4 regions of the Kitasatospora sp. NPDC089509 genome follow, and region 2 is predicted to be linked to each of the others. Evidence: riboswitches for the same ligand, from Rfam matches in the RefSeq annotation. Region 2 holds a riboswitch; each other region holds the start of a gene.
What was found. Region 2 has a riboswitch for cobalamin ahead of thiI (tRNA uracil 4-sulfurtransferase ThiI). Riboswitches for the same ligand answer to the same signal wherever they lie in the genome.

Region 1: linked by a shared signal. The riboswitch ahead of ACIP4P_RS20480 (ribonucleoside-diphosphate reductase subunit alpha) and the one ahead of thiI (tRNA uracil 4-sulfurtransferase ThiI) in region 2 are both predicted to bind cobalamin.
Region 3: linked by a shared signal. The riboswitch ahead of ACIP4P_RS19960 (cobalamin biosynthesis protein) and the one ahead of thiI (tRNA uracil 4-sulfurtransferase ThiI) in region 2 are both predicted to bind cobalamin.
Region 4: linked by a shared signal. The riboswitch ahead of ACIP4P_RS20620 (iron ABC transporter permease) and the one ahead of thiI (tRNA uracil 4-sulfurtransferase ThiI) in region 2 are both predicted to bind cobalamin.

Annotation. Positions count from the first base shown of each region.
Region 1 is NZ_JBIVHS010000009.1:33,094-38,653, reverse strand. Features, by position in the region: gene ACIP4P_RS20490 (glycoside hydrolase family 26 protein) at 1-1,096, opposite strand, end outside; gene ACIP4P_RS20485 (hypothetical protein) at 1,236-2,159, opposite strand; cobalamin riboswitch at 2,597-2,739, shown strand; gene ACIP4P_RS20480 (ribonucleoside-diphosphate reductase subunit alpha) at 2,929-5,334, shown strand; gene ACIP4P_RS20475 (ribonucleotide-diphosphate reductase subunit beta) at 5,334-5,560, shown strand, end outside.
Region 2 is NZ_JBIVHS010000001.1:269,135-274,694, forward strand. Features, by position in the region: gene prpB (methylisocitrate lyase) at 1-608, shown strand, start outside; gene ACIP4P_RS01005 (bifunctional 2-methylcitrate synthase/citrate synthase) at 630-1,754, shown strand; gene thiI (tRNA uracil 4-sulfurtransferase ThiI) at 1,781-3,052, opposite strand; cobalamin riboswitch at 3,221-3,457, opposite strand; gene ACIP4P_RS01015 (short-chain fatty acyl-CoA regulator family protein) at 3,482-4,936, opposite strand; gene ACIP4P_RS01020 (purine-cytosine permease family protein) at 5,134-5,560, opposite strand, start outside.
Region 3 is NZ_JBIVHS010000008.1:283,448-289,007, forward strand. Features, by position in the region: gene ACIP4P_RS19950 (putative cobaltochelatase) at 1-481, opposite strand, end outside; gene ACIP4P_RS19955 (cobyric acid synthase) at 478-2,016, opposite strand; gene ACIP4P_RS19960 (cobalamin biosynthesis protein) at 2,013-3,128, opposite strand; cobalamin riboswitch at 3,221-3,351, opposite strand; gene ACIP4P_RS19965 (helix-turn-helix domain-containing protein) at 3,546-4,238, shown strand; gene ACIP4P_RS19970 (hypothetical protein) at 4,397-5,515, shown strand.
Region 4 is NZ_JBIVHS010000009.1:65,508-71,067, reverse strand. Features, by position in the region: gene ACIP4P_RS20645 (amino acid ABC transporter permease) at 1-171, shown strand, start outside; gene ACIP4P_RS20640 (amino acid ABC transporter ATP-binding protein) at 168-962, shown strand; gene ACIP4P_RS20635 (CGNR zinc finger domain-containing protein) at 1,097-1,684, shown strand; gene sodX (nickel-type superoxide dismutase maturation protease) at 1,689-2,051, opposite strand; gene sodN (superoxide dismutase, Ni) at 2,339-2,734, shown strand; cobalamin riboswitch at 2,824-2,963, shown strand; gene ACIP4P_RS20620 (iron ABC transporter permease) at 3,060-4,112, shown strand; gene ACIP4P_RS20615 (ABC transporter ATP-binding protein) at 4,109-4,897, shown strand; gene ACIP4P_RS20610 (ABC transporter substrate-binding protein) at 4,966-5,560, shown strand, end outside.

The DNA.
Region 1 (5,560 bases), on a different contig from region 2:
GGTAGTAGTCCCACGGGTCGACGCCCGGGGCGCCGTCCCAGGACACCGGCGTCCAGACGAACAGCAGGTTGTGCAGCCCCCTGGTGTCCACCAGGTAGTGGTAGGTGATCCGCCACAGCGCCTGGTACTCGGCCGGCTTCTGGCCCGCCCACCAGAACCTGCTGGCACAGTCCTGCACGTTCATCTCGTGATACGGGCGCAGCAGCACCGGCACGTCGTGCGCCGCCAGGTACTCCAGGTGATCCGCCAGGTAGGAGAGGTCGGACACCAGCGCCCGGTACTCGGGGGTGTCGTGCTGGCTGTCCACGACCCGGCCGAACCAGCCGGGGTCCTTGGCCGCGGGGGAGTTCGAACAGAGCACCCGGTCGAAGGACTTGACGTCCGATCCGGGGTAGGGCTGGTGAAAGGACATCCCGACGATCCCGGCCGGGGCACCGCCGTTGTCCGGCAGTTCGGTGCTGCTGCCGTCGCAGTTGTGCTGGACGCCGGAGGTGCCGTAGGTGCCGTCGTCGGCGCGTGGGTGGCCGGACCAGACCGCGGCCAGCAGGTCGACGGCGTCGTCGGTGTACTGCCAGCCGGGTCGGCAGGTGGGCCAGCGGCCGGCCGAGTAGGAGCGCGGGTTGCCGACGCCCCAGGCGCTCTGGCCGTAGCCGGGGCCGAGGTCGGTCTCGACGAAGCCCGGCAGCTTGCCGGTGATGTCGGCGGCCTTCCGGTAGTAGTAGCCGACCTGCTTGGTGCCGCGATAGTCGCCGTACTCCGGGTTGTTGCGCTCGTTGTGCGCCTCGACGTGCTGGCCGATCACCGTCCCGCCGCTCTTCCCGGTGCGGGCCTGGCTCTCCAGGTCGGTCAGGAACTGGTCGACGGCGCGGGCGTTCGGCGAGGCCCGCGGATCCCGGGCCAGCAGGTCCCGGCCCACGTCCGGCGGCAGGGTGCGTCCGGGCGCGCCCACCGACACCGGTGCGCGGGAGGGCTGTTCGACGTCGCTCCGGTCGGTCCGCCCGTCGCGACCCAGCAGCACGAATGCGCCGGTCGCGACGACCGCCCCGGCCACGGCCAGGACGGCGGGCTTGCCGCGCAGGGCACTGGGCAGCGCCACGGACCACTCCTCCGGTTGCTCGCCGGTACCGACCCCCACGGACCCAACCGGAACACGCGTACGAATGACTGCCCGAGAGCCTGTCACACTCCCCCGGCCCCCGCGAACGAATCCGCCGGGACCGGGGCGTCGGGGGAGGTCAGCCCGCCGGAGCCGGGGGCGGCGTGCCCTGCGCTCCCGGCGCGGCGGAGCCCGCGGCCTTGGCGCGCTGCAGCAGCTGGCCCTTCACGTACTCGGAGAATCCGGAGGCCGCCGCGGTCGCCGTGGCGTCGGGGTTGTTGCCGCCCTTCGCCGAGCCCTCGACCGTGAAGTAGGCGTACCGGCCGAGGCTGTTGTGGGTATTGGTGCAGCCGGGGTTGGCGCAGAAGGCCGGGGCGCCGGCGGCCGGCAGACCCTTGAGCTGGCCGGCGTAGTTCTTCATCGCGGTCTCGGCCTGGATCTTGTGATCGAAGACGGCCACGCCGACGGTCACCGCGCTGTCGCCGGAGACGTACGTCGCCCGGAGCACCTTCTGGCACCCCTGGTCACCGAGCACCTTGCCGAGCCCGCCGGTCGTCGAATTGCCGTCCCAGCACGGCTGGTCCAGCGCGACCATGGTCCGGTTCCAGGCCGCGCCGTTGATCGTCAGCTGCTGCGCGGAGAACAGCACGCCCGCGTCCTGCGGCGCCGGGTCGGTCGTGGCCTCCCAGATCGGCTTCGACGGGTCGTCCGTCTGGCCGGACTGTCCCCCCGGGCTCCCGGACGGGCTCGACGGCGTGGCCGTGGGCCGACCGGAGGCGGTCGAGGTCTGGCCCGCGACCGCCTTCTCACCGTCGTCCTTCTTGCCCTGGAGCAGCACCGCGCCGCCCGCGGCCAGGCCACCCACCACGACGACCGCGGCGACGATGCCGATCACCTTGAGCCTGCGCTTGCGCTTGCCCTCGGCCTCGTTGCGGTCCGCCAGCGCCGCCCAGTCGGGCTCGGCGCGCTGCGTCGGAACGGGCTGCGGGGGCTGGGGCTGCTGCTGCCACTGCGGCTGGGCCTGCGACTGCGGCTGCGGCGGCTGGGCCTGCGGCTGCGGCACCGGAGGAACGGGCTGGGGAAGCGGCTGCCCGGACGGCGCCACCGGCCCGTACGAGGGCGGCGGCGGGCCGAAGCCCCCGCTCGGCGGCGGCACCGGTCCCGGTACCACCGGCTGCTGATTCCGTGCGCCCCCCGGCCCGGCGGGAGACGTTCCCTGCGGCCCGTGCCCAGGTACGCCAGTTCCGTCGCTCATGCGCCCAGATCGTAGGGCATGCGCCCGACCGCCGATCCGCCCGGTGACCATTCCGTGCCGGAACCGGGACGCCGTCGGCGCGGACCGGGGCGTCCCGTACACACGACCGGGCTTCCCGGCGGCCTCACCCGGGCCTCCGGCCGCCTCTGCGAGGCCTCCCGCCAAGCGCCGCAAGGCCCCTCGCCCGACACCACCGGTCATCGCTCCAACACGCCACGCCGCACTACATGTGGTGTCGCATCGGAGAGATGCCACTACATGTATGCTCGCTTCTGCTGTCGATGCAGGGGAACCCGGTGCGAATCCGGGACTGCCCCGCAGCGGTGTGCGGGCGGCTCCAGGAGCCGCGCCGCGAGTCCGAGTACCTGCCGACCAGCGTGCGCACGGCCCTCCCGCAGAGGCCGCACAAGCACCAGTACGACCCCTCCGGGCCTCGCGGGCGGGCCGGGGAGACACCTCTCGCGACGTCGTTTGCGTTCGCGCCGTGCTCCCCTGCCCAGATCGGCCCGGGTGACCCCGATCACGCCGCCGATCGCCGCCAGGAGAGAGCGCCTTGACCACCGCTGCCTCAGTCACCCTGCCCGCCCAGGGCACCGGTACCGCCTTTGTCGACCCGACGGTCGCCGACCCCGGCGGCGCGCTCCTGCGGCTGCTCACCGACCGCAGCGTCGACCTCACCGAGGTCGACCCCGGCCATGTCGCCGCCGCCGCGCTGCGCGGCCGCCACGCCGGCTCGGACTTCGCCGAGCTCCGCGGGCTGGCCGTGGACGCCGCCGCGTCGATGATCGCCGAGGACCCCCAGTACTCGAAGCTCGCGGCCCGCCTGCTCGCCCTGGAGATCGTCGACGAGGCGAACAGCCAGGGTTCCACCACCTTCGCCGCCTCGATCGCCGTCGGCCACGCCGAGGGCCTGATCGGCGACACCACCGCCGCGTTCGTCGCCAAGCACGCCGCCGCCCTGGACGCCCTGATCGACGCCAAGGGCGACGACCGGTTCGAGTACTTCGGCCTGCGCACCGTGCAGTCCCGCTACCTGCTGCGCCACCCGATCACCCGCAAGGTGATCGAGACCCCGCAGCACTTCCTGCTCCGCGTCGCCTGCGGCCTGGCGGTCGGTGACACCGAGCAGTCCGTGCGCGAGGTGTCCGAGCTGTACGGCCTGATGAGCCGCCTGGAGTACCTGACCTCCTCGCCGACGCTCTTCAACTCCGGCACCCGGCACCCGCAGATGTCCAGCTGCTACCTGCTGGACTCGCCGCTGGACAACCTGGACTCGATCTACAACCGCTACGCGCAGATCGCCCGGCTGTCCAAGCACGCCGGCGGCATCGGCCTGTCCTACTCGCGCATCCGCTCGCGCGGCAGCCTGATCCGCGGCACCAACGGCAAGTCCAACGGCATCGTGCCGTTCCTGCGCACCCTCGACTCCTCGGTCGCCGCCGTCAACCAGGGCGGCCGCCGCAAGGGCGCGGCCTGCGTCTACCTGGAGACCTGGCACGCCGACATCGAGGAGTTCCTGGAGCTCCGCGACAACACCGGCGAAGAGGCCCGCCGCACCCACAACCTCAACCTGGCGCACTGGATCCCGGACGAGTTCATGCGCCGCGTGAACGCCAACGCCGACTGGTCGCTGTTCTCCCCGGCCGACGTGCCCGAGCTGGTCGACCTCTGGGGCGCCGAGTTCGACGAGGCCTACGTCAAGGCCGAGCTGGCCGGCAAGGCCGTCCGCACCATCCCGGCGCAGACCCTCTACGCCCGCATGATGCGCACCCTCGCGCAGACCGGCAACGGCTGGATGACCTTCAAGGACGCCTCCAACCGGGCCGCCAACCAGACCGCCCTGCCGGGCCGCACGGTGCACTCCTCCAACCTGTGCACCGAGATCCTGGAGGTCACGGACGACTCCGAGACCGCCGTCTGCAACCTCGGCTCGGTCAACCTCGGCGCCCACGTGGCCGCCGGCGCCTCCGCCGACGACCTGATCAACGCCATGGACTGGGAGCGGCTGGACGCCACCGTGCGCACCGCCGTCACCTTCCTCGACCGCGTGGTGGACATCAACTTCTACCCGACGGTCGAAGCGGGCACCTCCAACTCCCGCTGGCGGCCGGTCGGCCTCGGCGTGATGGGCCTCCAGGACGTCTTCTTCAAGCTGCGGCTCGACTTCGACTCGGCCGAGGCCAAGCAGCTGTCCACGATGATCTCCGAGCGCATCATGCTCACCGCCTACGAGCGCTCCGCCGACCTGGCCGAGCAGCTCGGCCGCCACGAGGCGTACGGCGAGACCCGCGCCGCCCGCGGCGAGCTGCACATCGACCACTTCCCGACGGCCGCCCCGCAGTGGGCCGACCGCTGGACCGCGCTGCGCGCCCGGATCGCCGAGACCGGCCTGCGCAACTCGCTGCTGCTCGCGATCGCCCCGACCGCGACCATCGCGTCCATCGCCGGCGTGTACGAGTGCATCGAGCCGCAGGTGTCCAACCTGTTCAAGCGCGAGACGCTCTCCGGCGAGTTCCTCCAGGTCAACCCGTACCTGGTGCGCGAGCTCAAGGAGCTCGGCGTCTGGGACCAGCAGACCCGTGACTCGCTGCGCGACGCCAACGGCTCGGTGCAGGAGCTCGGTTGGCTGCCCGAGGAGGTGCGTTCGCTGTACCGCACCGCGTGGGAGCTGCCGCAGCGCGCCCTGATCGACCTGGCCGCGGCCCGCATGCCGTACCTCGACCAGAGCCAGTCGCTGAACCTGTTCATGGCGGCGCCGACCATCGGCAAGCTCAGCTCGATGTACGCCTACGCGTGGAAGGTGGGTCTGAAGACCACCTACTACCTGCGCTCGCGCCCCGCGACCCGGATCGCCCAGGCCGCCTCCGGCACCGCCCGCGCCGCCGCGCCGGTGCCCGTGAACACCCCGACCCTCACCCCGGAGGAAGAGGCCGCGCTGGCCTGCTCCCTGGAGAACCCCGAGTCCTGCGAGGCCTGCCAGTAATGACTGCCGACGACCGCAAGATGCTGCTCGACCCCGGCTTCGAGCTGACCCTGCGCCCGATGCGCTACCCGTCGTTCTACGACCGGTACCGCGACGCGATCAAGAACACCTGGACCGTCGAGGAGGTGGACCTGCACTCCGACGTCGCCGACCTGGCGAAGCTCAGCGAGGGCGAGCGCCACCTGATCGGCCGCCTGGTGGCGTTCTTCGCGACCGGTGACTCGAT
Region 2 (5,560 bases):
CGGCCCGCACCGTCCAGCTCCTGGAGGACGCGGGGCTGGCCGGCCTCCACCTGGAGGACCAGGTCAACCCCAAGCGCTGCGGCCACCTCGACGGCAAGACCGTCACCCCCCGGGAGGAGATGGTCCGACGGATCAGGGCCGCCGTGGACGCCCGGCGCGACCCGGACTTCCTGCTGATGGCCCGCACCGACGCCCGCTCGGTGGAAGGACTCGACGCGGCGATCGAACGGGCCAGGGCCTACGTCGACGCCGGAGCGGACGCGATCTTCCCCGAGGCCCTCGCGGACCTCTCCGAGTACGAGGCCTTCCGCAAGGCGGTCGACGTGCCGCTGCTCGCCAACCTCACCGAGTTCGGCAAGACCCCGCTGCTGGACACCCGCACCCTGGAGAACCTGGGCTACAACATCGCCCTCTACCCGGTCACCCTGTTCCGGCTGGCCATGGGCGCGGTCGAGGACGGCCTGCGCACCATCGCCGCCGAGGGCACCCAGGCCTCCCTGCTGCCGCGCATGCAGCCCCGCTCCCGGCTCTACGAACTCCTCGGCTATGAGGAGTACGGGGCCTTCGACTCGGCCGTCTTCGACTTCACTCTTCCGCCCGGCACCTGACGCACCGGAGGCACCAGCACCATGAACGAGATCCATCGCGGCCTCGCCGGTGTCGTCGTCGACACCACCGAGATCTCCACCGTCATCCAGGAGACCAACTCCCTGACCTACCGCGGCTATCCGGTCCAGGACCTGGCCGCCCACCGCTCCTTCGAGGAGACCGCCTTCCTGCTCTGGTACGGCGAACTGCCGGACGAGGCCCAGCTGCGGGAGTTCCGCGCCCGGGAACGCGCCCTGCGCCCGCTCGACCGCACCACCGCCGAACTGCTGGCCAAGCTGCCCGAGACCTGCCACCCGATGGACGTGCTGCGCACCGCCGTCAGCTTCTTCGGCGCCGAGGACCCCACCGAGGACGACGGCCGCCCGGCCCCCCACCTCGCCAAGTCCCTGACCCTGCTGGCGAAACTGCCCACCGTGGTCGCCGCCGACCAGCGCCGCCGCCGCGGCCTGGACCCGATCGCCCCCGACCCGGAACTCGGCTACGCCGAGAACTTCTTCCACATGTGCTTCGGCACGGTGCCCGCCCCCGAGGTGGTGCGCTGCTTCGAGATCTCGCTGGTGCTGTACGCCGAACACAGCTTCAACGCCTCGACGTTCACCGCCCGGGTGGTCACCTCCACCCTGTCCGACCTCTACAGCGCCGTCACCGCCGCGATCGGCGCGCTCAAGGGCCCGCTGCACGGCGGCGCCAACGAGGCGGTGATGCACATGCTGGACGAGATCGGCGACCCGGCCCGCGCCGCCGACTGGCTGGACGGGGCGCTGGCCGCCCAGCGGAAGATCATGGGCTTCGGCCACCGCGTCTACAAGCACGGCGACTCCCGGGTCCCGATCATGCAGGCCGCCCTGGACCGGCTGGTCGAGCACTCGGCCGACCCCGAGGCCACCCGGCTGGCCGCCCTGCACGCCGCGCTGCGCCGGGCGATGCTGGAACGCAAGGGCATCCACCCCAACCTCGACTACCCGGCCGGGCTGGCCTACCACCTGATGGGCTTCGACACCCCGGTGTTCACCCCGATCTTCGTGATGAGCCGGATCACCGGGTGGACCGCCCACATCACCGAACAGCTCGCCCACAACGCCCTGATCCGCCCGCTGGCCCAGTACGACGGTCCGGGCCAGCGGGCGGTACCGGCCGCCGTGTAGTCAGGCCCGTCCGGCCCGGCCGGGGCTCAGGAGGGGACGGAACAGGTGACGGCCGGTGCCGCGTCGTCCTCCTGGCCGGGCCGCATCACCTGCACGTTCGTGAGCAGCGCCTCGACCACCTCGTCCAGGTCGAGGCGCTTCTCCACGGCCCGCAGCTGGCCCAGCCGCGCCCCGGTGCTGACCTGGGGCGGGGCGAGCAGGCTGCAGCAGTCCTCGTCCGGCAGGACGGAGATCTCCGCCGTGCCGAGCGCCCGGGCCTGGTCGATGATCTCCTGCTTCTCCCAGCCGATCAGCGGGCGCAGCACCGGCAGCGTGGCGGCCTGGTCCACGGCGGCCAGGTTGGCGAGGGTCTGGCTGGCGACCTGGCCGAGGCTGTCGCCGGTGACCAGGGCCTGGGCGCCGGTGGCGCCGGCCAGGGCGCAGGCGGTGCGCACCATCAGCCGACGCTGGGCGACCACCTGGAGGCGCCCGGCGCCCGCGACGGCCAGCTGCTTCTGGGCCTTGCCGAGGGAGACCACGTGCAGCTCGCCGGGCGGTTGGTAGCGGTTGAGCTCCCGGGCCAGGGCGTACGCCTTGTAGACCGAGGAGGGGTTGGTGTACGGCGCGCCGCTGAAGTGCACGAAGTCGCAGGCCAGTCCGCGCCGCATGGCCCGGTGCGCGGCGACCGGCGAGTCGTAGCCGCCGGACAGCAGCACCAGCGCCCGTCCGCTGGAGCCGACCGGCAGCCCGCTCAGCCCGGGGTGGCGCTCGGCGGACAGATAGGTCTCACGGTGCTCGATCTCGACGGTCAGGGTGACGTCGGGCGCGGTCAGGTCGACCCGCAGTCCGGGGATCCGCGGCTGGAGGAACGCGCCGAGGTGGCGCTCCAGCTGGGTGGAGGTCAGGGCGAAGCCCTTGTCCCGGCGCCGGACCCGGACGGCGAAGCCGGTGGTGGCGCGTCCGGCGCAGGCGTCGCCGAGCACCGTCAGGGCGTTGGCCTCAACGGATTCCAGCGTGCTGGGCACCCGCAGGGCCGGCTCGACCGCGTTGAACCCGATCACCGTGCGGGCCCGGGCCACCAGGTCCTCGACCGGCACCTGCCCGCCGAGCACGGTGATGGTGTGCGGGGTCCGGATCCAGGTCGAGCCGCCTATCCCGCGCAGCGCGACCCGCAGGTTGTCCTCCAGCCGCTGGACGAAGCGCTGGCGGTTGCGGCCCTTGAGGACCACCTCGCCGTGTTTGAGCAGCACGCAGGGCCCGTAGGGCTCGGTGGCGCCGCGTGGCGAGGGCAGCCGTGCGCCGTCGGTCAGGTGGTCCATACAGAAGTCCCAGTCGTCCCAGTGGTCCCGGTGTCGCTCCGAGCGGGGAGGACGGCGGCGCGCGCAGCGGCGTCCGGGCGGCGGTCCGACGGACGGACCCGCCGGACCGGGGGTCCGTACGAGGGCCACGCGGCCCTCCCTCGGGGCCCCGGAGCGCGCACGCCGCCGTTCGGCGTGCGCACCGGTGGCAGGTCTTCGGACTCGCGGGCCGGTCCTCCCGGGGAGGACGCCTACTGGCCGTCGCTTCCCGGGCCCGTTTCCCGGGCCCAGTGCGGATGACGGCGGTCGTTCCCGCTCACCGCTGCGGGGCAGTCCCGGACTGGCCGTGTGAACGGCGTCACCGGGTTCCCTCTTGCCTCCCCGGGAGCGCGGGGCGCCCGGTGAACCACCAGCGGATCAACCCTACAGGCGGGGCGGTCCTGCCCCGGCTCAGGCCTCGGGGCCGTCGGCCAGCACGGGGTAGGGCACCCGGCCGCGCCGGTCGGGGTCGACCAGCAGCCGTCCGCCCGCCGGCGGCCGGGCCCGCTGGGCGCAGTCCCGGCGTTCGCAGATCCGGCAGCCCAGCCCGATCGGGGTGGCCGCGCCGGGCGCGTTCGGCGCGATGCCCTCGGCGTAGACCAGCCGGTGGGCGTGGCGCAGCTCGCAGCCGAGCGCGACGGCGAACTCGCTGCGCGGCGCGCGGTGCCCGTGGCCGCCGTGCGAGACGGTCCGGGCGATCCAGAAGTAGCGCTTGCCGTCGGGCATCTCGGCGACCTGGGTGAGGACCCGGCCGGGCGAGGAGAAGGCCTCGTAGACCGTCCACAGCGGGCAGGTGCCGCCCAGCCGGGAGAAGTGGAAGTCGGTGGCGGACTGGCGCTTGGAGATGTTCCCGGCCCGGTCGGCGCGCAGGAAGGAGAACGGCACCCCGCGCCGGCCGGGGCGTTGCAGGGTGCTCAGCCGGTGGCAGACCGTCTCGAAGCCGACGCCGAAGCGGGCCCGGAGCAGCTCGATGTCGTAGCGGAGTTCCTCGGCGGCGGCGTGGAAGGCGGTGTAGGGCATCAGCAGCGCGCCGGCGAAGTAGTTGGCCAGGCCGATCCGGGCCAGGTCGACGGCCTGCGGAGAGGTGAGGTCGGGTTCGGCCGCCGCCAGCAGTGTGTCGAGCAGCGGCCGGTGCTCCAACAGGGCTAGCTGGGTGGCGAGTTGGAAGGCGCGGCGGCCGTCGGTTAGCCACGGGGAGAGGTGCAGCGCGCCGGTCGCCGGGTCGTACCGGCGCAGGTCGGCGGCCCGCCGCTGGTCCGCCTCGACCACCCGGACGCCGTGCCGCTCGGCGAGCCGGGTGGCCAGCGCGGCGGCGGTGCGGCCCGCGGTGCTGGTCGCCAGCTGGTGCGCGGTGCGCTCCGCGGCCTCGTCCAGGGCGGCGATGTGGTTGTGGTGGGCGTAGAAGAAGTCCCGGACCTCGTCGTGGGGTTCGGCCGGGCGGATGGCCCCGCCGATGGCGCCGCCACCCGGTTCGCCCAGGTCGGCGACCCGGGCGAGGGCCGCGCGGTAGCTGCGGTGCAGGGCGACCAGGGCCCGGGCCAGTTCCGGGTGGTCCCGGCTGACCTCGGTGATCTCCTCCGCGGGGACCCCGCCGCCGCAGGCCTCGTCGGCGAGCGCGGTGCGCAGATCGGTGCCGAGGCGCTCCTCCTCGGCCTCGGAGAAGAACTCCGGGTCGACCCCGAACACCTCGGAGATCCGCAGCAGCACGGCGGCGGTCAGCGGGCGCTGGCTGTGCTCGATCTGGTTGAGGTAGCTGGTCGAGATCCCCAGCTCGCGGGCCAGCTCGACCTGGTTCATGCCGTGCTCGCGGCGCAGCCGGCGGAGCTTGGCGTGGGCGTAGACCTTCCGCCCGGTGGGACGTGCCATGGGCGTGCCCTTCCCTTCCTGCCCGTTCCTGCGAAGGTACCACCGCCCCGGGTTCGCAGTATTCGCAGGAACGGGCCCGCCCTTGTGCGGAATCCGCAGGTGGGGCCACCTAGCGCCAGGGAAAAGCCGGACCGCCCGGTGGCGACTCGGCTGAGTCGGCCACCGGGCGGTCCGGGGGTGTCGGTCGGTGCCTGCGGTCAGGCGGCGACCTTCTCGTCCTGCTCCACCGGGGCCCCGGTGGTGGCGGGGACGTTCTCCCGGGGGGTGGGGAGCACGGCCATGATCACGGCCGAGATCACGATGGTGGCCGCCCAGGCGAGCCCGTACCGGCCGATCGGGGTGTCGGAGAACGGGCCGGCGAACCAGTCGCACTTGGTGAAGGCGAGGCCGGCCAGCAGCGCGAGCAGCCAGGACACCATCGCCTGCCAGCAGAAGCCGCCGGTGTACCAGTAGCGGCTGGTGCTGCTGGTGTCCATCAGGGCCTCGGCGTCGTAGCGCACGGCGCGCGTCCGGCGCCGGTACATGTCCACCGCGTAGACGCCGATCCAGGCCGAGAAGGAGACGGCGAGCAGGATCAGGAAGGTGATGAAGGAGCCCAGGAAGCTCTTCGCCACCAGCATCAGC
Region 3 (5,560 bases), on a different contig from region 2:
ACGAGCGGCCCATCGCGGCGGCGTCCAGCAGCAGGTCCACCACGTGGTCCTGGAGCAGGTTGACCTCGTCGATGTACAGCACGCCGCGGTGCGCCTTGGCCAGCAGCCCCGGCTCGTACGCCTTGACGCCCTCGGCCAGCGCGCGCTCCAGGTCGAGCGAGCCGACGATCCGGTCCTCGGCCACGCCGACCGGCAACTCGACCAGCTGGGAAGGCCGTTCCGAGCCGGCCGGGGCGTGGTGCGGGCCGTCCGGGCACTGCGGGTCCGGCGCGGCCGGGTCGCAGGCGAACCGGCAGCCGTCCACGGCGGCGATGGCGGGCAGCAGCCCGGCCAGCGCGCGCACCATGGTCGACTTGGCGGTGCCCTTCTCGCCGCGCACCAGCACGCCGCCCACGGCCGGCGAGACCGCGTTCAGCAGCAGCCCGAGCCGCAGGTCGGCCATGCCGACGATCGCGGTGAACGGATAGCGGACGTCACTCATGCGTCACTCCCAGGTGCCCCGGGCGGGAGGAACGGCAGCGTTCCGGCCGCCGGCACCCCGCCCTCGATCAGCTTCCACAGCGCGTCGGTGTCCGCGTGCTCCTCGATCAGGTCGCCCAGCCGGTCCAGCCGGGCCTCGCGCGCCGCGGCGAACGAGGTGTCCGGCGCCGGGACGAACGCCCGGCCGGCCGATTCGGCGACCTCGCGCAGGAGTTCACGGCGGAAGCCGTCGTTCTCCAGCGCGCCGTGCCAGGTGGTGCCCAGGACCGGGCCGACCCGGCAGCCCTCCAGGCCCTGCCCGCGGTCATCGGAGAAGAACGCCTCGCCGCCCTCCACGGAGACGACCCCGTGGTGGATCTCGTAGCCCTCGACCCGCTGCCCGTAGGCCATGCCGACCGGCCGTGCCAGCACCTTCTCGACGCCGAAGCGGACGTGCGTCGGCAGCAGCCCGAGCCCGTCGACCGTCCCGGCCCCGGACTCCACCTCGTCCTCGATCGAGCGCGCCAGCATCTGGTAGCCGCCGCACACCCCGAGGATCGGCAGCCCGGCCGCCGCCCGCGCCTTCAGCGTCGGCTCCAGGCCGCGCTCGCGCAGCCAGGCCAGGTCGGCCACGGTGGCCCGGGTGCCGGGCAGCACCACCAGGTCGGCGTCGGCCAGCTCCTCCGGCCGGGTCACCCAGCGCACCAGCACGCCCGGCTCCTGCGCCAGCGCGTCCAGGTCGGTGAAGTTGGACAGCCGGGGGAAGCGCACCACGGCCACCCGCAGCACGTCCGCCCCGAGCGGGCCGGGCCCGTCCGCCCGGTCCGCCACGGTGGACAGGTCCAGCGAGTCCTCGGCGTCCAGCCACAGCCCCGGCAGCATCGGCAGGGTGCCCAGCACCGGCCGGCCGGTCAGCTCGCGCAGCATCTCCAGCCCGGGCGCCAACAGCCGGGCGTCGCCGCGGAACTTGTTGACGAACCAGCCCGCCACGTGCCGCTGGTCCTCCGCCGACAGCAGCGCCAGCGTCCCGTACATCGCCGCGAACACCCCGCCGCGGTCGATGTCCCCGACCACCACCACCGGCAGCGCGGCGGCCGTGGCCAGGCCCATGTTGGCGATGTCCCGGTCGCGCAGGTTGATCTCGGCGGGCGACCCGGCGCCCTCGCAGACCACCACGTCGTAGCGGGCCCGCAGGTCCGCCAGGCACTCCAGGGCGCGCTCCAGCAGGACGGGCTTGCGCTCCCGGTAGTCCAGCGCGCCCACCTCGGCGACCGCCCTGCCGAGCAGCACCACCTGGCTGCGGCCGTTCGCGCCGGGCTTCAGCAGCACCGGGTTCATCGCCGCCTCCGGCTCCACCCGGGCGGCCTGCGCCTGCATCGCCTGGGCCCGGCCGATCTCGGCGCCGTCGGCGGTGACGAAGGAGTTCAGCGACATGTTCTGCGCCTTGAACGGCGCGACCCGCACCCCCTGCCGGACCAGCCAACGGCAGATCCCGGCCGTCACCACGCTCTTGCCCGCGTCCGAGGTCGTTCCCGCGACCAGCAGCGCGTTGCTCATGCCGTGCCCCTCCTCCACAGACGGATCGCCAGATGCCCCGCGACGGACGTACCCAGCGCCAGCACGCCCACCCGCCGGGACAGCGCGCAGGCCCGTTCGATGTCGTCCACCGTCACGGGCCGCAGCTCCGCCCCCAGCACCGGCCGGTGCTCCACTCGGGCAGTCGGCTCCGCACTCGCCTCCGGGCGCTCCTGACCCGGAGCCGACGGTCTCCCCCAGCCTGGCGGCCGGGAGGTGCCCCCACGCTCCGGCGCTCCCTCCTGCGTCGGTCGCTTGTCGCTCGTCGCTTTCGGCTCCGGCGCGCCCTTCGGCTCGTGCGGGTACCGAAGAGTCCCGCCCAGCCGCACGCCCACCGCGCCCGCGAACGCCGACTCGGCCTGGCCCGCGTTCGGGCTCGGATGCGCGGAGCCGTCCCGGCGCCACACCCGCCAGGCGGTCCGCGGTTCGGGCGCGGCGGCCACCGTCAGCAGTGCGGTCAGCCGGGCGCCCGGCCAGCCCGCGACGTCGTCCAGCCGGGCCGACGCCCAGCCGAACCGGGCGTAGCGGGGCGAGCGGTGGCCGACCATGGCGTCCAGGGTGTTCACCGCGCGGAAGGCCAGCAGCCCCGGCGTGCCCGCCAGGGCGCCCCAGGTCAGCGCGTTCACCACGGCGTCGGCGGTGTTCTCGGCCACCGACTCGACCACCGCGCGGGCGATCTGCGGCCCGTCCAGCGCGCTCGGATCCCGCCCGCACAGGTGCGGCAGCCGCTCCCGGGCCGCCGTCAGATCGCCCGCGGCGAGCGACCGGCCGATGGTGCGCGCCTCCCGGGTCAGCGAGGTGCCGCCGAGCACCGTCCAGGTCGCCGCGGCGGCCAGCGCGGCCCGGCCCAGGGGGTGCCGGCCGACCGTACGGTCCAGGGCCAGCGCCCCGGCCGCGACCGTGCCCACGCACAGCGCGGTGTACGCCGCCCCGGCGGCGCGGTCGTCGCGCCACAGGCGCCGCTCCAGGCGGGTCGCGGCGCTGCCGAACAGGGCGACCGGGTGGCCGCGGCGCGGGTCGGCGAACCGGGCGTCGGCGGCGTAGCCCGCGACGGCCCCCAGCGCGAAGGCGGCGGCGCGGGTCAGCGGGCGCACGGCAGCGGGTGGTCGGGGTCCGGCGGGGCAGCGCGCATCGCGTGGGTGTCCTCACTCAGGGTCCGCGCCCTGGATCGACGTACCGGGGGCGAGAGTCTCCTGGCTTCCGGGTCGGACGCACCCCCGGGCCTTCCAGCGGCTCCTGACGGACCACCGTGGCATTTCCGGGCGTGCTCCCCGGTGACAGTGGCGGGACCGCGCCGGACTCGCACCGGCTTCCTCTCCATGCCTCCGTTTGGCCCCAGGATCCCATCACGGGCCCGATCCGGGAGTCAACCGAGGTCACGGAGGGGTTGGTCACAGGAACGGCCCGCTCCGGGCCTGTGCGATCGCCCAGCGCGGCGGCGGCCCGACCGGCCCGGCTTCGTGCGTTCGGCGGCTGGGGGCGTCGCGCCGGCCGCGCCTACGGTTCGGGCCATGCGCCGCAGAAAGCCACCCGCCGTCGCCCCCGCCCCGGTGCCGTTCGCGCCCGGCGCCGCCCGCGCCCACCGGGCCGGCCTCGGGCTGACCCCCGAGCAGGTCGCCGAGGGGATGGCCGCGCACGGGGTGCGGCTGCTCCCCGGTCACGTCCTCGCCTGGGAGCTCGGCGGGTCGCGGCCCGGCGAGGCCGAGCTGATCGCGCTGGCCCGCGCCCTCTGGTGCCCCGTCGCCGAGCTGATGGACGGCCGGCCGACGAGCCTGCGCGACCACCGGCTGGCCCGCGAGCTCACCCAGGAGACCGTCGCCGAGCGGGTCGGCATGGCGCCGGCCGACTACCGGCGGGCCGAACTGACCGGCCACTGGGACGGCGAGCCGGACCAGACCCACGCCCTCGCCCAGGCCCTGGGCCTGCGGCTCACCGAGCTGGTCGAGGCCACCGGCCGCGGCGAGGCCCTCGACCGCCTCCTGCGGCAGTGCGTGACCGGCCGCTGGCAGTCCCAGCTGCGCCCGATCGCCCGCCTCGTCCCCGTCCCCGAAGCCGATCTGGCGGCCGTCCTCCCGGTCCTCCACCAGGAGCACCACGCCCCCACCTACTGGGGCGCCACGGCCGGTCCCCGCACCGCCACCCCACCCCTCACCCCCCGCTTCTGGCAGCTCCTCAGCACCCGGGACCCCGCCGTCCCCGTCTGACCCGGCCCGCCGCCTCCCGTCCCCTCCCACCCGCCGTCCCCTCCCTTCCCCTCCCGTCCCCGTCCCCCGGACGGGCCAGCCCGGTGGCCGGGGGTGCGGTGCGCCGGTGGACTGGTGCTCGAAAACCGTCCGGTGCGTGAAACAGAGCGGGGATCGAGATGCGTTGGGGAACCGCAGCCGTCGTGGCGGCCGCCGCCGCGGGGGCGGCCGTGTTGGTGATCGGCCGCCGGGCCTCGGAGCGGATGGTCCGGCCGGGGGCGGGGCCGGGGGCCGGGGGATCGGAGTCCGGGCCGGTGCTGGTGCAGAGCCTGGCGGCCGGCCGGGTCACCTTCAACCGGCGCCCCGAGAGCCTGCGGCCGGGCCGCTGGGCCGTGGAGTGGGAGGACGGCGGGCACGCGGTGGTCGAGGAGATCCTGCACCGCGACGAGCAGGGCGTCACCCGTCGGCTGGTCCGGGCCGACCGGGGCACCCTCGTCCCCGGCACCGAGGTCCGCTTCACGCCGCGGGTGCACCTGGGCGATCCGACCCGGGCGCTCGGCCTGTCCTTCACCGACACCGCCGCCGAGGGCGAGCTGGGCCCGCTCCCCGCCTGGCGGGTCGACGGCACGCGCGGCACCTGGGTGATCCTGGTGCACGGGCCCGAGGCGGACCGCCAGCAGACCCTCCCGGTCCTGCCGGTGCTGCACCGCCTGGGCCTGCCGGTGCTGTCCGTCACCTACCGCGGCGACGAGGGCGCCCCCGCCTCGCCGGACGGCCTCAGCCACTTCGGCGAGACGGAGTGGCGGGACGTCGAGTCGGCGGTGCGGCTGGCGCTCGACAGCGGGGCGGGCCGGGTGATCCTCTACGGCTGGTCGGTGGGCGCAACCATGGTCCTGCAGGCGGCGGCCCGGTCGGCCTGGGCCCAGGCGGTCCGCGGCATCGTGCTCGACTCGGTGGTCCTGGACCTCCCCGCCTCGGCCCGCCGGGACGCCGCCCGGGCGGGTTACACCGGGGTCGCCGCAGAGCTCGGCGCGCTGGCCGCGCAGGGCCGCACCGGGGTCGACCTCGCGGACTTCTCCCGGCTCGCGGAGGGCACCGACCTGCGGGTCCCGACGCTGGTGCTGCACAGCCCGGACGACCAGCTGGCCCCCTTCGGCACCGTGCAGCGCCTGGCGGCGGCCCGCCACGACGTGGTGAGCCTCCAGCGCTTCCCGGGGGCCGAGCACGCGGCCCTGTGGAACTCGGCGCCGGACCACTACGGCGAACTCCTGCGGCGCTGGCTCACCCCCCTCCTCTGAGCCCCCCGCCGCACCGGAGGTCACACCCGCCGCACCGGACGCCCC
Region 4 (5,560 bases), on a different contig from region 2:
TCGATCCTCACCGTGGTCCAGTACTACATCGAGCGCCACTACGCCCGCGGCGCCAACCGGGTGCTCCCGCCCACGCCGCTGCAGCGGCTGCGCCGCCTGTTCGCCGGCCGGCCCGTCCCGCCGACCAAGGACGACGTGGTGCCGGGCCTCGAAGGAGGTGGCCACGTATGACCGATCTGACGAAGCCGCAGGACCGCAAGGCCGTCGCCATGGTCGAAGCCCGGGGCGTGCGCAAGTCCTACGGCCTGGTGGAAGTGCTCAAGGGCATCGACCTGGAGGTCCGCAAGGGCGAGGTGTTCGTCCTGGTCGGCCCCTCCGGATCCGGCAAGTCGACCTTCCTGCGGTGCATCAACCACCTGGAGAAGATCAACGGCGGCCTGCTCTCGGTGGACGGCGAACTCGTCGGCTACCGGATGAAGGGCGACCGGCTGCACGAGCTGAAGGACCGCGAGGTCGCCCAGAAGCGCCGGGACATCGGCATGGTGTTCCAGCACTTCAACCTGTTCCCGCACATGACCGCCATAGAGAACATCATGGAGGCGCCGGTCCAGGTCAAGGGCGAGAGCAAGGCCGAGGCCCGGGAGCGCGGCATGGCCCTGCTGGAGCGGGTCGGCCTCACCGACAAGGCGAGGAACTACCCCTCCCAGCTCTCCGGCGGCCAGCAGCAGCGCGTCGCGATCGCCCGCGCGCTGGCCATGCAGCCCAAGCTGATGCTCTTCGACGAGCCCACCTCGGCGCTCGACCCGGAGCTGGTCGGCGACGTCCTGGACGTCATGCGCGGCCTGGCCGAGGACGGGATGACGATGATCGTCGTCACCCACGAGATGGGCTTCGCCCGCGAGGTCGGCGACGCGCTGGTGTTCATGGACGGCGGCGTGGTGGTCGAGTCCGGCAATCCCCGCGAGGTGCTCACCGACCCGCAGCACGAGCGCACCAGGGCCTTCCTCTCCAAGGTCCTCTGAGGCCCGCGGAGGACCTCCGCGCCCGTACGACCGGCGCCCGGCAGGCGGTTTCCTGCCGGGCGCCGCCGTTTTCCCCCGCCGGGTAATAGGCTGGAAGCAGTCAGCCCGTTACCGAAACCCCTGGAAGGACCGCCGTGGAGCTCGCCTCGTACGCCGACCTCGCCGTTCGGCTGGTGAACACCGAGGAACCCGAGCGCGGCACCGACACCCTGACCTCGGTGGACTCGGTGCGCGGCCTGTTCTCCGACTCCGCGCGGGCCGCCGCGCTCTCCGAGGAGTCCGACGTGCCCCGGCTGCGGGCGGTGCGGACCAGGCTGCGCGGGGTGTTCGAGGCCGCCGCCGAGGGGGACGAGATCCGGGCCGTCGACCTGCTGAACAGCCTGCTGATCGAGTACCCGGTCAGCCCGCTGGTCTCCGGGCACGACTACCTGGACGACGCCGGACGGCCGCGCTGGCACCTGCACCTGGCCGACAACTCCCCCACCGCGACCGCCCACTTCAGCGCCGTCGCCTGCATGGGACTGGCGGTCCACCTCACCGAACTGGGCGCCGACCGGCTCGGCATCTGCCAGGCCGCGCCCTGCCGCAACGCCTACCTGGACACCTCGACCAACCGCTCCCGCCGCTACTGCTCCGACCGCTGCGCGACCCGCGCCAACGTCGCCGCGTACCGGGCCCGCAAGCGGCAGGAGGCCGAGGCGGCGCTGCACGCGGGCGGCTAGGGCCCTAGACCTCCTCGACGAACACCCCGAGCCGGCGGGCCAGCCCCGGCACCCGGGCCAGCCGGGAGCCGAGCAGCAGCCGTTCCAGCCCGCGCCCCGGCGCCAGCCAGGCCGGGCTCGGGCGCAGCCGCAGCAGCACCCGGCCGAGCACCAGGTCGTCCGGGACCGGGCCGTAGCTGCGGCTGTCGCTGTCCACCGGCCGGTTGTCGGACAGCAGCCACCAGCCCTTCGGGCGGCGCTCGGCGGCCCGCTTCACCACCAGCAGGTCCTGCTGGAAGGGGTGCCGGAACAGCACCACCGCGCCGGGCCGGATCGGCGCGCCGTAGCGGACCAGCAGTTGGTCGCCCTCGCGCAGGGTCGGCACCATCGACGGGCCCGCCACGTCGACCAGCCCGAACGGCACCGGGCCGACCCGCGCACCGCCCTGCGGCTCCGTGCTCCGCGCGCTCCGCGCCACGACTCCTCCTCCGGGACCGGAACCGACCTGACCGGACCGACCGCCCCCAGTCTGCCGTACGGACCGTCATCCGTTCGATGCCCGGATTACCCCGGTTCCGGGTCCGTCTTTCGCCCTAGGCCCACCCTCCGACCGCGAAACCGCGAGGCCGGAAGGGTAGTCTCGGGCGCGGGAAGACGATCTAAGGAAGGACTCCCATGTTCTCTCGTCTGTTTGCACCTCGCGCCACCGCCCACGCCCACTGTGACCTGCCGTGCGGTGTCTACGACCCGGCGCAGGCCAAGCTTGAGGCCGAGTCGGTCAAGGCCACCCAGGAGAAGTACCAGGCCAACGAGGACCCGCACTTCCGCGCCCGCGCCATCATCATCAAGGAGCAGCGCGCCGAGGCCGTCAAGCACCACATCTCGGTGCTGTGGAGCGACTACTTCAAGGCCCCGCACTTCGAGAAGTACCCGCAGCTGCACCAGCTGATCAACGACACCCTGAAGGCCGCCTCGGCCGCCAAGGCGTCCACCGACCCGGCCACCGGCCAGGCCCTGCTGGACCTGATCGCCGAGGTCGACAAGATCTTCTGGGAGACCAAGCAGGCCTGAGCCTGACGCGTCGCCACCCGACCGCCCCCGTCCGCACCGTTCGGACGGGGGCGGTCGTGCGTCCACGTGCGACCCGCCCCCGGTAAGGGTTGCCTGCCCTGAGCGGCTGTTATGCTGCCAGGGCGTCCGAGGGGGAAGTCCGGTGCGAATCCGGCGCTGTCCCGCAACGGTGAGCGCGGTCCGACCGACCGCGCCAGCCCGATCGCCCTCGGCCGCTGACCTCCCGACAACTCGCCGTGGACTGCGAGGGGACGGCGCCCGGGCCCGCCCCCGACCGGCGCCCGCCCCGGCACACCCGCGGCCCGAGGCAAGGCGCGCCCCGCACGTGAGTGACCCCGTTCGCCGAATACCGACCGTCCCGCTCGCCGTCGGACTCGCCGCCGCCCTGCTGGTCTCGCTGGTCTGCGGGGTCGCCTTCGGCGCCTCCGGGATCGAACTCCCGCGCGTGCTGCGACTGTTGGGCGCCGGGCTGACCGGCGGCCGACTGGAAGCGAGCGACGCCGCGGCGTACGCGATCGTCTGGGAGCTCCGGCTGCCGCGCACCGTGCTGGCCGCCGTGGTCGGCGGCGGACTGGCCGCCACCGGGGTCGCCGTCCAGGCGCTGGTGCGCAACGCCCTCGCCGACCCCTTCGTGCTCGGCATCTCCTCCGGCGCCGCCGTCGGCGCCAACGCCGTCCTGCTGCTCGGCGCCTTCGCCTCGCTCGGGGTGTGGGCGGTCTCCGTCTCCGCGTTCGGCTCCGCGCTGCTCGCCATGGTGCTGGTCTACCTCGCCGCCCGCACCGCCTACGGGCTCACCCCGCTGCGGCTGGTGCTCACCGGCACCGCGCTCTCCTACGGCTTCTCCGCCCTGACCACCCTGATGGTGTTCTCCTCGGACAACGCCGAGGCCGCCCGGGACGCCATGATGTGGCTGCTCGGCAGCCTCGGCGGCGCCACCTGGGGCAAGGTGCCGATCGCCGCCTGCGCCGTGCTCGCCGGCATCGCGTACCTGGCCTGCGCCGCCGGGCGGTTGGACGCGCTGGCGATGGGCGACGAGACCTCCGCCTCGCTCGGCGTGGACCCGGAGCGGCTGCGCCGGGAGCTGTTCGTGGTGACCGCCGCCGTCACCGGCACCGTGGTCGCGGTCAGCGGGGCGATCGGCTTCGTCGGGCTGCTGATGCCGCACCTGGCCCGGATGCTGGTCGGCGCCGGGCACCGCCGGGTACTGGCCGTCGCACCGCTCGCCGGGGCGCTGCTGCTGGTCTGGGTGGACATCGCCTCGCGCACCCTGCTGGCGCCCGCCGAACTGCCGGTCGGGGTGTTCACCGCGGTGCTCGGGGTGCCCGCCTTCCTGCTGATGATGCGCCGCCGCGGCCAGGCCTTCGGGGGCGCCCGGTGACCGGGGTGACGCAGGCCCAGGAGCTGGCCGTCGACGGCGTCTCGGTGGAACTGGCCGGCACCCGGCTGGTGCACGAGGTGAGCCTGGCGGCCGCGGCCGGCCAGGTGGTCGGGCTGATCGGCCCGAACGGCAGCGGCAAGTCCACCCTGCTGCGCTGCGTCTACCGGGTGCTGCGACCGGCCGGCGGCGCGGTCCGGCTGGACGGCGACGACCTGCACGCGCTCACCGCCCGCGAGGCGGCCCGCCGGGTGGCCGCGCTGACCCAGGAGCACTCCGCCGAGTTCGACTTCACGGTGGCCGAGGTGGTCGCCATGGGCCGGCTGCCGCACCGGCGCGGCCTGGGCGGCCCGACCGGGGCGGACCGGGAGCGCTGCACGGCCGCGCTGCGCCGGGTCCGGGCCGAACACCTCGCCGAGCGCGGCTTCCTGAACCTCTCCGGGGGCGAGAAGCAGCGGGTGCTGATCGCCCGCGCGCTCGTCCAGGAGCCGCGCCTGCTGGTGCTGGACGAACCCACCAACCACCTGGACATCGCCCACCAGTTGGAGGTGCTGGCGATCGCCCGCGAGGCCGGGCCGACGGTGCTCACCGCGCTGCACGACCTCAACCTGGCCGCGGGCCACTGCGACCGGCTGTACGTGCTGGCGGCCGGGCGGATCGTCGCCTCCGGCACGCCCGCGGAGGTGCTGCGACCCGCCCTGCTGGCCGAGGTGTTCGGGGTCCGGGCCACTCCGGTCCGGCATCCGGAGACCGGCGCCGTCCAGCTGCTGTTCGACCGCCTGCCCTGAATCCCGTCCGCCCTCCCCTGAATCCCGTCCGTCCTCCCGAAGCCCCGCTCCGACCCGAAAGAAGTAGCGTGCGTACCAAGGCCGTTGCCACCGCCGCCCTGCTCGCCCTCGGCCTGACCGCCTGCGGTGCCGAGATCGCCCCGAGCCAGGCCGGCAGCACCTCCGCCCACTACCCGGTGACCGTGGAGAACTGCGGCGAGAAGCTCACCTTCGCGCAGAAGCCCGCCCGGGTGGTGACCAACGACGTCAACATCACCGAGCTGATGCTCTCCCTCGGCCTGGCCGACCGGATGGCCGGCTACGTGATGCCCGACGACAAGGGCCAGGTCGACAAGGTGGCCTGGAAGGACGGCTACCAGCAGACCAAGTGGCTCTCCAAGAAGGTGCTCACCAAGGAGATCGCCCTGGACGCCAAGGCCGACCTGGTGTTCGCCGGCTGGCACTACGGCTTCGACGAGGGCAGCGGGGTCACCCCGCAGGCGTTCAAGGCGCTCGGCGTCGACTCCTACGTGCTCAGCGAGTCCTGCCGCAGCGGCAAGGGCAGCGAGCGCGGGGTGATGGACCCGCTGGAGGCGCTCTACACCGACCTGGCCAACCTCGGCGAGATCTTCGACGTCAAGGACCGCGCCGACAAGCTGATCGCCGACTCCAAGGCGAGGATCG